Linked DNA regions of Caldimonas thermodepolymerans. The protein of the gene in region 1 interacts with the protein of each later gene in a pairwise test. Links are inferred from orthologs where the notes say so. Each region holds a gene or a part of one and is shown in the gene's direction. Other genes may lie near its edges.

Region 1 (7,926 bases):
CGAGGTGATCAGCGTGGAGCCGGTGCGCTGCTTCAAGCCCGACCCGCGCGTCTACCAGCTGGGACTGGACGCCGTGCGCCGCCGCCGGCCGGACGCCAGCGCGAAGCAGGTGCTGTTCGTCTCCAGCAACGGCTGGGACGCGATCGGCGCGACCTGGTTCGGCTTCACGACCTTCTGGCTCAATCGCGCCGGGCTGCCGGCCGAGCCGCTGGGCACCCGCCCCACCCACGAGGGGCGCAGCCTGCACGAGCTGCTGCCGCTGCTGCGCGGCGGCACCGGAGGTGCGGCATGACGCTGTTCGATGCCCTGCTGATCGGCGTCGGCGCCTTCGTGGCCGGCGCGGTGAACTCGGTGGCCGGCGGCGGCACCTTCTTCTCGTTCCCCGCGCTGCTGGCGGTGGGCGTGCCGCCGGTGGTGGCCAACGCGAGCAACTCCGTCTCGCTGTGGCCGGGCAGCCTGTCGGGTGCCTGGGCCTACAAGCGCGAGCTGGCGCCGCTGGCGCGCTACCTGGTGCCGATGGGCATCGCCTCGCTGGTCGGCGGCGTCGCCGGCGGGCTGCTGCTGCTGCAGACCCAGGACGGCCAGTTCGCCCGGCTGATCCCCTGGCTGCTGGGCTTTGCGACGCTGCTGTTCGCGTTCAGCCCGCAGCTGTCGGCGCTGCTGGCGCGCTGGCGCACGCGCCGGCGCAGCGCGCACGAGGGCGGCTCGCCGGCCGGCTGGCTGACCCAGCTGCTGGTGTCCGTCTACGGCGGCTTCTTCGGCGCCGGCATGGGCATCCTGATGATGGCCAGCCTGGCGATCTCCGGCCACGACGACGTGCAGGAGATCAACGCGATCAAGAACCTGCTGTCGGCGGTGATCTACAGCGTCACTGTCGTGACCTTCATCGTCGCCGGGGCGGTCAGCTGGCCGCACACGCTGCTGATGATCGCCACCGCGACGGTGGGCGGCTACTGGGGCGCCAGCATGGCGCGCAAGGTGCCCGCGCAGTGGCTGCGCCGGCTGGTGATCGCCGTCGGCGTGTTCCTGACCGCGTACTACTTCCACCGCGTGGCCGCCGCCTGACCCGTTTCCCTTTTCATTGTCCACAGACCCTCGAGAGGACCCGACCATGACCGCACGTACGACCGTCCACCGGCTCGAAGTCGCCACCGAGCTGTACCGCTTCATCGAAGACGAGGTGCTGCCCGCCACCGGCGTGGACAGCGCCGCGTTCTGGTCGGGCTTCGATGCCATCGTGCACGACCTGGCCCCGAAGAACGCCGCGCTGCTGGCCGAGCGCGACCGCCTGCAAGCCGAGATCGACGCCTGGCACAAGTCCCACCCCGGCCCGATCCGTGACATGGCGGCCTACCGCGCCTTCCTCGAGAAGATCGGCTACCTGGTGCCGGCGCCGCAGGGCGTGAAGGCCACCACCGAGAACGTCGATGCCGAGCTCGCCCAGCAGGCCGGCCCGCAGCTGGTGGTGCCGATCCTCAACGCCCGCTACGCGCTCAACGCGGCCAACGCGCGCTGGGGTTCGCTGTACGACGCGCTGTACGGCACCGACGCGATCCCCGAGAGCGACGGCTGCGAGAAGGGCAGCGGCTACAACCCGGCGCGCGGCGCCAAGGTGATCGAGTTCGCGCGCAACTTCCTCGACCAGTCCGCCCCGCTGGCCGGCGCCTCGCACAAGGACGCCACCGCCTACCAGGTCGACAACGGCCGCCTGGTGGTCGCGCTGAAGAACGGCGCGACCGCGGGCCTGAAGGACCCGGCGCAGTTCGTCGGCTACCAGGGCGACGCGGCGGCGCCGTCGTCGGTGCTGCTCCGGCACAACGGGCTGCACATCGACGTGCGCATCGACCGCAACTCGCCGATCGGCAAGACCGATGCCGCCGGCGTGGCCGACGTGGTGCTGGAAGCGGCGCTGTCGACCATCCTGGACCTGGAGGACTCGGTGGCCGCAGTGGACGCCGAGGACAAGACCCAGGCCTACCGCAACTGGCTGGGCATCCTGCAGGGCACGCTGACCGAGGAGGTCACGAAGAACGGCAGGACCTTCACGCGGCGCATGAACCCCGACCGCGAGTACACCGGCGCCAACGGCAAGCCGGTGGTGCTGCACGGCCGCTCGCTGCTGTTCGTGCGCAACGTCGGCCACCTGATGACCAACCCGGCCATCCTGTACGACGGCGGCAAGGAGATCCCGGAAGGGATCATGGACGCGGTCATCACGACCACCATCGCGCTGGTCGACCTCAAGCGCCAGGGCGGGCTGCGCAACTCGCGCACCGGCAGCGTCTACATCGTCAAGCCCAAGATGCACGGCCCGGCCGAGGTGGCCTTCGCCAACGAGCTGTTCGGCCGCGTCGAGCAGATGCTGGGCCTGCCCGACAGCACCGTGAAGCTGGGCATCATGGACGAGGAGCGCCGCACCAGCGTCAACCTGCAGGCCTGCATCGCCGCGGCGAAGAGCCGCGTGGCCTTCATCAACACCGGCTTCCTGGACCGCACCGGCGACGAGATGCACACCGCGATGCACGCCGGCCCGATGATCCGCAAGAACGACATGAAGTCGACCAAGTGGATCGCCGCCTACGAGCGCAGCAACGTGCTGGTGGGCCTGGCGATGGGCCTGCGCGGCCGGGCGCAGATCGGCAAGGGCATGTGGGCCATGCCGGACCTGATGGCCGCGATGCTGCAGCAGAAGATCGCGCACCCCAAGGCCGGCGCCAACACCGCCTGGGTGCCCTCGCCGACCGCCGCGACGCTGCACGCGCTGCACTACCACCAGGTCGACGTGTTCGCGATCCAGCAGGAGCTGGAGAAGACCGACGCGAACGCCGAGCGCGACGCGCTGCTGACCGACCTGCTGACCGTGCCGGTGGCCGAGCAGGCCAACTGGAGCGAGGCCGAGAAGCAGCAGGAACTGGACAACAACATCCAGGGCATCCTGGGCTACGTGGTGCGCTGGATCGACCAGGGCATCGGCTGCTCCAAGGTGCCGGACATCCACAACGTCGGCCTGATGGAAGACCGCGCGACGCTGCGCATCTCCAGCCAGCACGTGGCCAACTGGCTGCTGCACGGCGTGGTGACCAGGGAGCAGGTCGAGGCGACCTTCCAGCGCATGGCCGCGGTGGTGGACCAGCAGAACGCCGGCGACCCGAACTACCGTCCGATGGCGGGCCACTTCGACACCTCGTTCGCCTACCAGGCCGCGCGCGACCTGGTGTTCAAGGGCGTCGAGCAGCCGAGCGGCTATACCGAGCCGCTGCTGCATGCCTGGCGCCTGAAGGTCAAGGCGGCGCAGCGCTGAGCGGCGATCGCACCGCATGCAAGGCGGGCCCGGTGCCCGCCTTTTTCATTTGCCGCCGGCGCGCGGTAGGATCGGACGCCTTCCTGCGACTTCCCGTTTCCGCCCGCCATGTGCCAGCTGCTCGGCATGAACTGCAACACCCCGACGGACATCGTGTTCAGCTTCACGGGGTTCGCGCACCGCTCGCAGGAGCATGCCGACGGCTTCGGCATCGCGTTCTTCGAAGGCGCCGGCGTGCGGCTGTTCGTCGATCACCAGGCCGCGCTGCACTCGCCGGTGGCCGAGCTGGTGCGCCGCTACCCGATCAAGAGCACCAACGTCATCGCCCACATCCGCAAGGCCACGCAGGGCCGGGTCGCGCTGGAGAACTGCCACCCGTTCGTGCGCGAGCTGTGGGGTCGCTACTGGGTGTTCGCGCACAACGGCGACCTCAAGGGCTTCTCGCCGCGGCTGCACGCCGCGTTCCGCCCGGTGGGCGACACCGACAGCGAGCTGGCGTTCTGCTGGCTGATGCAGGAGCTGGCCAAGAACCACGCCTCGGTGCCCACGCCCGAGCAGCTGACCGAGACGCTGCGCGAGCTGGTGCCGGTGGTCTCGAAGCACGGCACCTTCAACTTCATGCTCAGCAACGGGCACGCGCTGTGGGCGCACTGCTCGACACGGCTGCACTACCTGGTGCGCCAGCACCCGTTCAGCACGGCACGCCTGCAGGACGAGGACATGACGGTGAACTTCGCCGAGGTCACCACGCCGCAGGACCGGGTCGCGGTGATCGTGACCGAGCCGCTGACCGCGAACGAGACCTGGGTGCCGTTCGCGCCGGGCGAGATCAAGGCCTTCCTGGACGGGCAGCTGCTCGCGACCTGAGCGCCGGCCCGGCGCCGCGGCGTGCGCATGCGCGACCGCCTGGCCGCCCGTGCGGGGGCACGGGGGGCCAGGCGGCATGCAGGGTGCGGCGGCCGCCCGCATCCAGGGGATGCCGGGCCGCCGCACGGGGTCACGTCAGAAGCGGTGACGCACCCCGACCGCGAAGGTGTTGCCCTTGTCCAGGCCGGTGGCCTTGTCGTACATGTACACGGCGTACAGGTCGGTGCGCTTGGACAGGAAGTAGTCGTAGCCCAGCGAGAAGGTCTTGACCTTCACGTCGGCCTCGTCGGCGTTCTGCTGGCCGTAGGAGGCCAGCACCGAGCCGCCGGCCAGCGGCACCGTGGCGCCCACCTGGACCATCTTGTACTTCTCGTCGGCCGCGTCGTCCTTGGTCTGGCCGTACTGGGCGTACAGCTTGGCGACCTCGAAGTCGTAGCTGCCGCTGACCAGCAGGTTGGTCTGGTCGGCCGCGCCGATGGCTTCCTTCTCGTAGACCAGGCCGGCGGCCAGCGGGCCGGCGGCATACAGCACGCTCGCGGCGTAGCTGTTGCTGCCGCCGGCGGCTTCCTTCATCGAGGCCTGCAGCGTGCCGCTCAGGCCGTTGAAGTTCGGCGTCGTGTAGAGGATGGAGTTCGTCCAGGCCGTGCCGCCCGCCGACACCGCGTAGGGCGCGGCGGTCGAATACAGGAAGCGCATCGTCGGCGAGAACGTCATCGAGCTCGAGAACGGGTTGAACATCAGGCCCTGCACGAACATCGAGGTCGTGTTGTGGCCGAGGAACACGTTGCCGAAGCTGCCACCCAGGCCGACGTTGGCCTGGCGATCCCAGAACGTGCGGCCGATCGCCGCGCCGGTGTCCGCCGCCAGGAAGGCCTCCAGGTTGAACATGGCCTTCAGGCCGCCGCCCAGGTCTTCCGTGCCCTTGAAGGCGAAGAAGCTGGTGGTCATGCGGCCGCTCTCGGCGCGGGTGAGGCGATCGGCGCCGCTGTTCTGGAACGAGCCGACGGACATGTCGATCAGCCCGTACAGCTGGACGCTCGATTGCGCATGTGCGCCGAACGCGCCGAGGGCGAGGCAGGCCGCGGCAGCGCGTGCCACGACGGTATGGCAGAACTTCATGCAGGGATCTCCAGTGCGTGTTGAGGGAACGGGCGGGCCTGTAAGCAAATGTCGGACCACGGGGTGGCACGGTGGCGTGCACCGAAATCGCGCCGGGCGTGCAGCATTTCTGTGCACGGCCGGTCGCGACACCCCGGCCCGGGGGCATCGCGGGCGACAATCGCCCCCCGGCCTGCGCGCAGCGGCCGCCCGAAGCCTGGAGAATCAATGCCGATGGAGCTCGACATCAACGGACAACGCCACTGGGTGCGCGACGACCTCGTCGATCCGGCCATGCCGCTGCTGTGGGTGCTGCGCGACGTGCTGGAGCTGACCGGCACCAAGTTCGGCTGCGGCATCGGCGCCTGCGGGGCCTGCACGGTGCACGTCGACGGCCAGCCGGTACGGTCCTGCGTGACGCCGGTGTCGGCCGTCGAGGGCCGGTCGGTCCGCACCATCGAGGGCCTGGGCATGCCGCCCGAGCGCCACGTGCTGCAGCGCGCCTGGATCGAACACCAGGTGCCGCAATGCGGCTACTGCCAGTCCGGCATGCTGATGGCCGCCGCCGCCCTGCTGGCACGCGAACCCGACCCGACCGACGCGCAGATCGACGCGGCGATCACCAACCTGTGCCGCTGCGGCACCTATCCGCGCGTGCGCGCCGCGATCAAGAGCGCCGCGGCCGAATTGCGCTCGCCCGGCCGCAGCCGGCGCTACCTGCCGGGGCAGCCATGAAGCGGCGCACCTTCCTGCTCAGCGCCGCCGGCACCGGCGGGGCCCTGGTGGTCGGCTGGGGCCTGCTGCCGCCACGCAGCCGGCTGGGCAGCCGCAACAGCCTGCCGGTGCGCGACGGCCAGGTGGGGCTGAACGGCTGGATCAAGATCGACCGGCGCGGCCGGGTCATCCTGGCGATGCACCGCAGCGAGATGGGCCAGGGCGTGCACACCGCGCTGCCGATGCTGGTGGCCGAGGAGCTGGACGTGCCGCTGGACCAGGTGCTGCTCGAGCCGGCCGGGCCCGAGAGCATCTACGGCAACGTCGCGATGTTCGTCGGCAGCCTGCCCATCCACCCGGCCGAGCGCGAACCGGACCACGGGAGCGCCGCGGTGCGACTCACCGAGTGGATGGTGACCAAGCTGGCGCGCGAGATGGGCATCAACGTCACCGGCGGTTCCAGCAGCGTGGCCGATGCCTGGGACGTGCTGCGCACCGCCGCGGCCACCGCGCGCGCGCAACTGCTCGGGGCAGCCGCGCTGCAATGGCGGCTGCCCGTCGACGAGCTGCGCATCATCGACGGCGTGATCAGCCATGCCTCGGGGCCCAGCGCGCACTTCGGCGAGCTGGCACGCCGGGCCGCCGCCCTGTCGGTCTCGGAGGTGCGGGTCAAGCCGCCGCAGACCTGGCGGCTGATCGGCCGCAGCGCGCCGCGCACCGACGTGCCGGCCAAGGTCGACGGCAGCGCCCGCTACGGCATCGACGTGCGCCTGCCCGGGATGCGCTATGCGGCCGTGCGCATGTGCCCGATGCTGGGCGGCAGCCCGGGCCGGATCGGCGTCGACGAGGCGCTGCGCCGCCCGGGCGTCGAGCGCGTCGTGCGCCTGGGGCCGATCGCCGGGTCCACCGCCGGCGTCGCGGTGGTGGCGCGCACCTACTGGCATGCGCTGCAGGCCGTCGACGCGATGCCGGTCGAATGGCGCGCGCCGCCGCACGACCCGCAGCGCGGGCTGCTCGACAGCAGCGCCATCGCCGCCGCGCTGGAGCAGGCGGCGCGCCAGGCCCTGGCCGAAGACGGCGGCCACGCCTTCCACCGCCGCGGCGACGTGGCGCGCGCCGAGCAGGGTGCGGCCCGCGTCGTCGAGCAGGTCTACCACGCACCCTACCTGGCGCACGCGACGATGGAGCCGATCAACTGCACCGCGCGCGTGCAGGACGGCCAGGTCGAGGTGTGGGCCCCGACGCAGGTGCCCACGCTGGCGCGGCAGGTCGCCGCGCGCGTGGCCGGCGTGCCGCCGGAGCGCGTGACGGTGCACGTGACGCTCGTCGGCGGCGGCTTCGGGCGGCGGCTGGAGGTCGACCACGTGGGGCAGGCGGTGCGCGTCGCGATGGAGACGGGCGGCAAGCCCGTGCAGCTGATCTGGCCGCGCGAGGAAGACCTGATGCACGACTTCTACCGTCCCGCCGGCGCGGCCGTGCTGCGCGCGGCGCTGGACGCGCAGGGGCTGCCGGTCGCGCTGCGCATCGCCAGCGCCGGCGACGCGATCACGCCACGCTGGCTGGAGCGCGGCCTGCCCGCGTTCGCCGGACCCGTCGACCTGCCCGACAAGACCGCCAGCGAGGGCCTGTTCGACCTGCCCTACCAGGTGCCGCACCAGCGCATCGCGCACGCGGCCACGCACAGCGGCGTGCCGGTCGGCTACTGGCGCTCGGTGGGCCACTCGCACAACGCCTTCTTCAGCGAATCCTTCATCGACGAGCTGGCCTTCGAGGCGCGCCAGGACCCGGTGGCCTATCGCCTGGCGCTGCTGCGCGACAAGCCGCGCCACCAGGCGGTGCTGCGGCTGGCCGCAGAGCGCGCCGGCTGGGACCGCCCGCCCCCGCCCGGGCGCGCGCGCGGCGTCGCACTGCACGAGAGCTTCGGCTCCATCGTGGCCGAGGTGGTC
Region 2 (5,477 bases), 1.7 Mb from region 1 along the record:
GGTGCTGGCCAAGATGGCGACCACCGCCGCGCTGCGCGACGGCTATGCCGCGGGGCAGGGACCCGGGCCGGTGCAGGCGCGCGCCGGGTTCGCGCTCCAGGGCGCGCTGCTGCCCGACCTGCTGGACCGACTGCTGGACGCGCCGGCCACGCCGTATGCCGCGCTGGCCAATGCCGACCTGGGCCTGTACCCGGTGGTCGACAGCGCCGACTGGGTCGAGCGCGTGCTGGCCGCCGGCGTGCGCACCGTGCAGCTGCGCATCAAGCAGGCAGCGCCCGGGCATCTCGCGCAGGAGGTGGCGCGCAGCGTCGCGGCCGCGCGGGCCGTGCAGGCGCAGCTGTTCATCAACGACCACTGGCGGCTGGCGATCGAGCACGGCGCCTACGGCGTGCACCTCGGCCAGGAAGACCTGCACACGCTCTCGGCGGCCGACCTCGCCGCGATCCGCGACGCCGGCCTGCGCCTGGGCCTGAGCACGCACAGCTACTGGGAGGTGTGCCGCGCCCGCGCGCACCGGCCGAGCTACATCGCCTGCGGGCCGATCCACGCCACCACCACCAAGGACATGCCGTGGCGCCCGCAGGGGCCGGACAACCTGGCCTACTGGTGCCGCGTGCTGGCCGAGCCGGTGGTCGCGATCGCCGGCATGGACGAGCCGCGCAGCCGCGTCGCGGCCAGCTGCGGCGCCTCCGGCATCGCGGTGGTGCGCGGCATCGTGCAGGCGGGCGACCCGGAGCAGGCGATTCGCCGCCTGCAGCAGGCCATCGCGCAGGGCCGGGCCGGCGCGCCCCATCCGGTGCCCGCGTTGCCGCGCCCGACGCTGGCCGGCCCCGTGCCCCGTGACTGAAACCGACCCGCCGGCGCCGGGCTCCCGTGCCCGCTGCCGGCATCGCAAGGAGATCCCATGACGAACACCGCAATCACCGCGCAGCCGGTGCAGGTGGTGCGCCGCGCCGCGCCATCGACCGGACCCTGGACCGTCGAGGCCGTGCAGGCGCTGCTCGACCTGCCGTTTGCCGACCTGCTGTACCGGGCCCAGACGGTGCACCGCGAGCACTTCGATGCCAACGAGGTGCAGCTGTCGACGCTGCTGTCGATCAAGACCGGCGGCTGCCCGGAGGACTGCGCCTACTGCCCGCAGTCGGTGCACCACGACACCGGCGTGGAGGCCGGCAAGCTGCTGGACGTCGAGGCGGTCAAGGCAGCGGCCGCCGCGGCGCGCGAGCAGGGCGCGACGCGCTTCTGCATGGGGGCCGCCTGGCGCGCGCCCAAGGACCGCGACATCGAGAAGGTCGCCGAGCTGGTGCGCAGCGTCAAGGCGCTGGGCATGGAGGCCTGCTGCACCCTGGGCATGCTGACCGACGAGCAGGCGCGCACCCTCAAGGAGGCGGGCCTGGACTACTACAACCACAACCTCGACACCGCCCCCGAGGCCTACGGGCGCATCATCACCACGCGCGACTACCAGGACCGGCTCGACACGCTGGAGCGGGTGCGCGCGGCGGGGATGCACGTGTGCTGCGGCGGCATCGTCGGCATGGGCGAGTCCCGCCGCGAGCGGGCCGGCCTGATCGCGCAGCTCGCCAACCTGGACCCGTACCCCGAGTCGGTGCCGATCAACCACCTGGTGCAGGTCGAGGGCACGCCGCTGCACGGGCTGGAGCCGCTGGACCCGCTGGAATTCGTGCGCACCATCGCGGTCGCACGCATCACCATGCCCCGCGCGCGGGTGCGCCTGTCGGCCGGCCGCCAGCAGATGGGCGAGGCCGTCCAGGCCCTGTGCTTCCTCGCCGGGGCCAACTCGATCTTCTACGGCGACAAGCTGCTCACCACCGGCAACCCGGACTGGGAGCGCGACCAGGCGCTGTTCGCCAAGCTCGGCCTGACCGCGGCCTGAGCCGGCCGCGGCGCTGTCGTGCCGGCGGGCGCGGCAGCGCAAAGGAAAGGCCCCGCGCGATGCGCGGGGCCGGTGGCGTCCAGCGGTTCAGCTCAACGTCCCTTGGAGCGGTCGTACCACATCCAGGCCATCGTGATCAGCCACGAGAAGACCGGCGGGCTCCAGTCATACATGCGCAGCGGGCGGGCGCCCATCGAGGTCGAGAAACCGATCACGATCAACGTCCAGATGAGCGCGACGGCGGTTATCAGGATGAAATGCTTGCCGGTGATCCGCTTTTCCATGATTCACCCCTTGCGGTTCTTGAAACCTTCCCACAGGAACAAGGGCTCGGCCTTTTTCCGCAGGTAGTCGACATAATAGCCACCATAAGCCAGCAGCAGGGAGCCGTTGATCAGCAGTTCCTGCGTCCCGGTGAATGCCTGCCGGGGGTGGGGCGACACGAACAGGTTGAGGTAGGAGATCTGCACGGTGATGCCGGCCATCACGATCAGCGCCAGCGGCACGAACCAGTTGAACAGCAGCATCGCGCCCAGCACCACCTCGAGGTACTTGACGAACGGGTAGAACCCGACGTTGTGCATCTCGGTCAGGTAGGGGCCCACCGGGCCGGCCTTGCTGAAGTCGGGCACGTAGTTGAAGATCACGAAATACAGCCCGGACTTGAGGTAATGGAAGGCGTAGTAATACCTCAGCCACATCACCAGGTATTTCCATGGTGATTCGTTTGCCTTGATCACGGCGTCTCCTCAATGATTGCGAACGCCGCGCAGCGTTAGAGAAGCCTGGAAAGCCGAACAAGCGCAAACACTGAATATCAGTTATGCGGCGGCGCAGGTATTCAATTCCGGACGAAAAGCCAGTTGGATATTCGCAACCCAGGGAAAATCCGGATATCCGGATCGGCGGGTATCCTGCGGACAAATCGGGGCAGCCCGTCACCCGGAAAAAGGGGCGGCGGGCGCCGCCTCACCAGGCGAGGCGGATGCCGCTGAACTGCCAGCGTGCCTGCGGCGGGAAGAAGTTGCGATAGCTGGCCCGCAGGTGCGAGGCGGGCGTCGCGCAGGAGCCGCCGCGCAGCACCATCTGGTTGACCATGAACTTACCGTTGTATTCGCCCACGGCGCCTTCAGCAGGGCGGAACCCGGGGTAGGGCAGGTAGGCGCTGCAGGTCCATTCCCACACGTCGCCGAACATTTGGCGCAACCCGCTGCCGGCGGCCGCCGGCCGGGGGTGGAACACGCCGTCCTCGAGCAGCGTGCCGAGCGAGGCGAGCGACGGCGGCGATTGCGCCGCATGCTCCCATTCGGCTTCGGTGAGCAGGCGAGCCCCCGCCCAGCGGGCGTAGGCATCGGCCTCGTAGTAGCTGACGTGGCACACCGGTTCGTCGGGCGCCACTTCGCGCAGCCCGTGCAGCGTGTAGTGCCACCAGCTGGGGCCAGGGCCGCGCTGCCAGTACAGCGGCGCCTGCCAGCCTTCGCGCAGGCGCGTGTCCCAGCCGTCGGACAGCCACAGCTCCGGGCGCTCGTAGCCGCCGTCGGCGATGAAGGCGAGGTACTCGGCGTTGGTCACCGGCCGCGCCGCCAGCGCATAGGGCTCCAGCCAGACACGATGCCGCGGCCGCTCGTTGTCGAAGCTGAAGCCGCAGCCGCCATGGCCGATCTCCACCAGCCCGCCGAGGAAGGTCAGCCGCTCGCCCGCAACATGTACCGCATGGACCGCGGGCGGCCGCGGACGGTAGGCCGGCGCCAGCGGGTTGCGCGAGAAATGGTGCTTCAGGTCGGTGAGGACGAGTTCCTGGTGCTGCTGCTCGTGATGCAGGCCCAGCTCGACCAGTGCGGCCAGGTCGTCCGGCAGGTCCGGCTGCGCCAGCAACCCGGCCATGCGTTCGTCGACCAGGCAGCGGTAGGCGCGCACCTCGTCGAGCGTGGGCCGCGACAGCATGCCGCGCTCGGGCCGCGGGTGGCGCTCGCCGACGCCGACGTAGTAGGAGTTGAACAGCCGGCGGTACGCCGGATCCACGCTGCGGTAGCCGGGCACCGCGCGCTCGAGCACGAAGGTCTCGAAGAACCAGGTCGTGTGGGCCAGGTGCCACTTGACCGGGCTGGCGTCGGGCATGGACTGCAGCAGGCAATCCTCGGCACTCAGTCCCTCGGCCAGTGCCTCGGTCTGCTCGCGCACCGCGCGGTAGGCACCATGCAGGGCGGCCGGACCGTGGCCCGGCGCCCGGGACGGGCTGGCCGCGCTCATGCCGCGGCCGCGACGAAGACATGGAACCAGCCGCGCTCGTCGCTCCAGTGTTGCAAGGCGCCGAAGCCGGCGTCGCGCAGCAGCGCGGCAAACCCGTCGGCAGCGTACTTGTAGGAGTACTCGGTCACGATGGCTTCTCCTGCGTCGAAGCGGCGCTCGGCAGCACCGATGCGCACCACCTGGGTCTCGCGCGAGACGAGCTGCATCTCGATGCGGCTCTCGCGGGCGTTGAACTGCGCGCGGTGCGCGAAGCGCCGCGGTTCGAAGTCGGCGTCGAGCTCGCGGTTCACGACGCGCAGCACGTTCAGGTTGAAGGCGGCCGTCACCCCCAGCGCGTCGTCGTAGGCGGCTTCGAGGACGTGGCGCTCCTTGAGGCCGTCCACGCCGATCAGCAGCCGCCCGTCGCGGCCAAGGTGCTCGCGCATCGAGCGCAGCAACGCGAGGGCCTCGTCGGGCGTGAAGTTGCCGATCGACGAACCGGGGTAGAAGAACACCGGCGGGGCGTCGAAGCGGGCCAGCACGCGCTGCAGGCGCAGCGGCCGGGTGAAATCGGTCGCCACCCCGGCGAGGGCCATGCCGGGAAAGCGCCCGGTGCCGGCCTGCAGCGAGATGCGCAGCCATTGCGGCGAGATGTCCACGCCGACCCACCGGCGTGCCCCCACCGCTTCCAGCCAGGGCCAGGACTTGGCGCCGTCGCCGCACCCCAGGTCCACCCACTGCGCGCCGCGCGGCAGGTGGCGCGCGATCTCCTCGCGGTGCCGTTCGAAGATCGCCGCCTCGGTGCGGGTCGGGTAGTACTCCTGCAGCTCGCAGATGGCGCTGTACAGCGCGCAGCCCTGGGCGTCGTAGAAGAACTTGGGCGAGACGCGTGCCGGCCGCTCGAACAGCCCGGCGCGCAGGGCGGCCAGCCGGGCGGCGCGGTCGGACAGCGCGTCGGCGGCCAGCATGTCGGTGATGTCATGGGCCCACGCCGCGGTCGGGACGTCGGGACGGGGGGAGGCGGGCGACCGCGCTGCCGCGGCGGCCTGGGCCGGGTGCTGTGGCGGAGGGTTCATCGAGGTCCTTGGCGGGGCCTGCATGCAGGTGCGGGTGGGAAAGGCGGGCTCAGTGCGCGGCGCGCGGGCCGCGGCCCGTGCGGGCCGTGCCGGTCGTCGAGCGGTCCGGCTCGGAGGGAGACGAAATGCGCTCCAGCGTGTCGTCCACGTCGGCGCCGTGGCGCGTGGCCAGGTCGCCCAGCGAGACGATGCCCACCAGCTGCTGCCGGCGGTCCATCACCGGCACGCGGCGGATCTGCACCTCGCCCATCTGCTGCATCACCTCGTCGACATCC

What was found.
Region 2: the proteins of IS481_RS00640 (region 1) and bioB interact in binary tests that used the Escherichia coli proteins (3 or more experiments, as listed by UniProt). The link is inferred for Caldimonas thermodepolymerans from one-to-one orthologs.

Annotation. Positions count from the first base shown.
Region 1 is NZ_CP064338.1:120,360-128,285, reverse strand. Bases 2,403-5,288 are described here. They hold IS481_RS00640 (class II glutamine amidotransferase), read left to right. Parts: upstream 2,403-3,409; coding sequence 3,410-4,168; downstream 4,169-5,288. Other genes in these bases: IS481_RS00635 (porin), read right to left, coding at 4,304-5,287; IS481_RS00645 (malate synthase G), read left to right, coding at 2,403-3,301. Also shown: IS481_RS00655 (haloacid dehalogenase type II), read left to right, coding at 1-292; IS481_RS00650 (sulfite exporter TauE/SafE family protein), read left to right, coding at 289-1,065; more of IS481_RS00645, read left to right, coding at 1,112-2,402; IS481_RS00630 ((2Fe-2S)-binding protein), read left to right, coding at 5,501-6,001; IS481_RS00625 (xanthine dehydrogenase family protein molybdopterin-binding subunit), read left to right, coding at 5,998-7,926.
Region 2 is NZ_CP064338.1:1,857,903-1,863,379, forward strand. The notes cover bases 22-2,900. They hold bioB (biotin synthase BioB), read left to right. Parts: upstream 22-904; coding sequence 905-1,897; downstream 1,898-2,900. Other genes in these bases: thiD (bifunctional hydroxymethylpyrimidine kinase/phosphomethylpyrimidine kinase), read left to right, coding at 22-847; IS481_RS08765 (hypothetical protein), read right to left, coding at 1,990-2,181; IS481_RS08770 (hypothetical protein), read right to left, coding at 2,185-2,637; egtB (ergothioneine biosynthesis protein EgtB), read right to left, coding at 2,867-2,900. In the rest of the region: more of thiD, read left to right, coding at 1-21; more of egtB, read right to left, coding at 2,901-4,147; egtD (L-histidine N(alpha)-methyltransferase), read right to left, coding at 4,144-5,202; IS481_RS08785 (CBS domain-containing protein), read right to left, coding at 5,252-5,477. UniProt on the Escherichia coli protein: Catalyzes the conversion of dethiobiotin (DTB) to biotin by the insertion of a sulfur atom into dethiobiotin via a radical-based mechanism.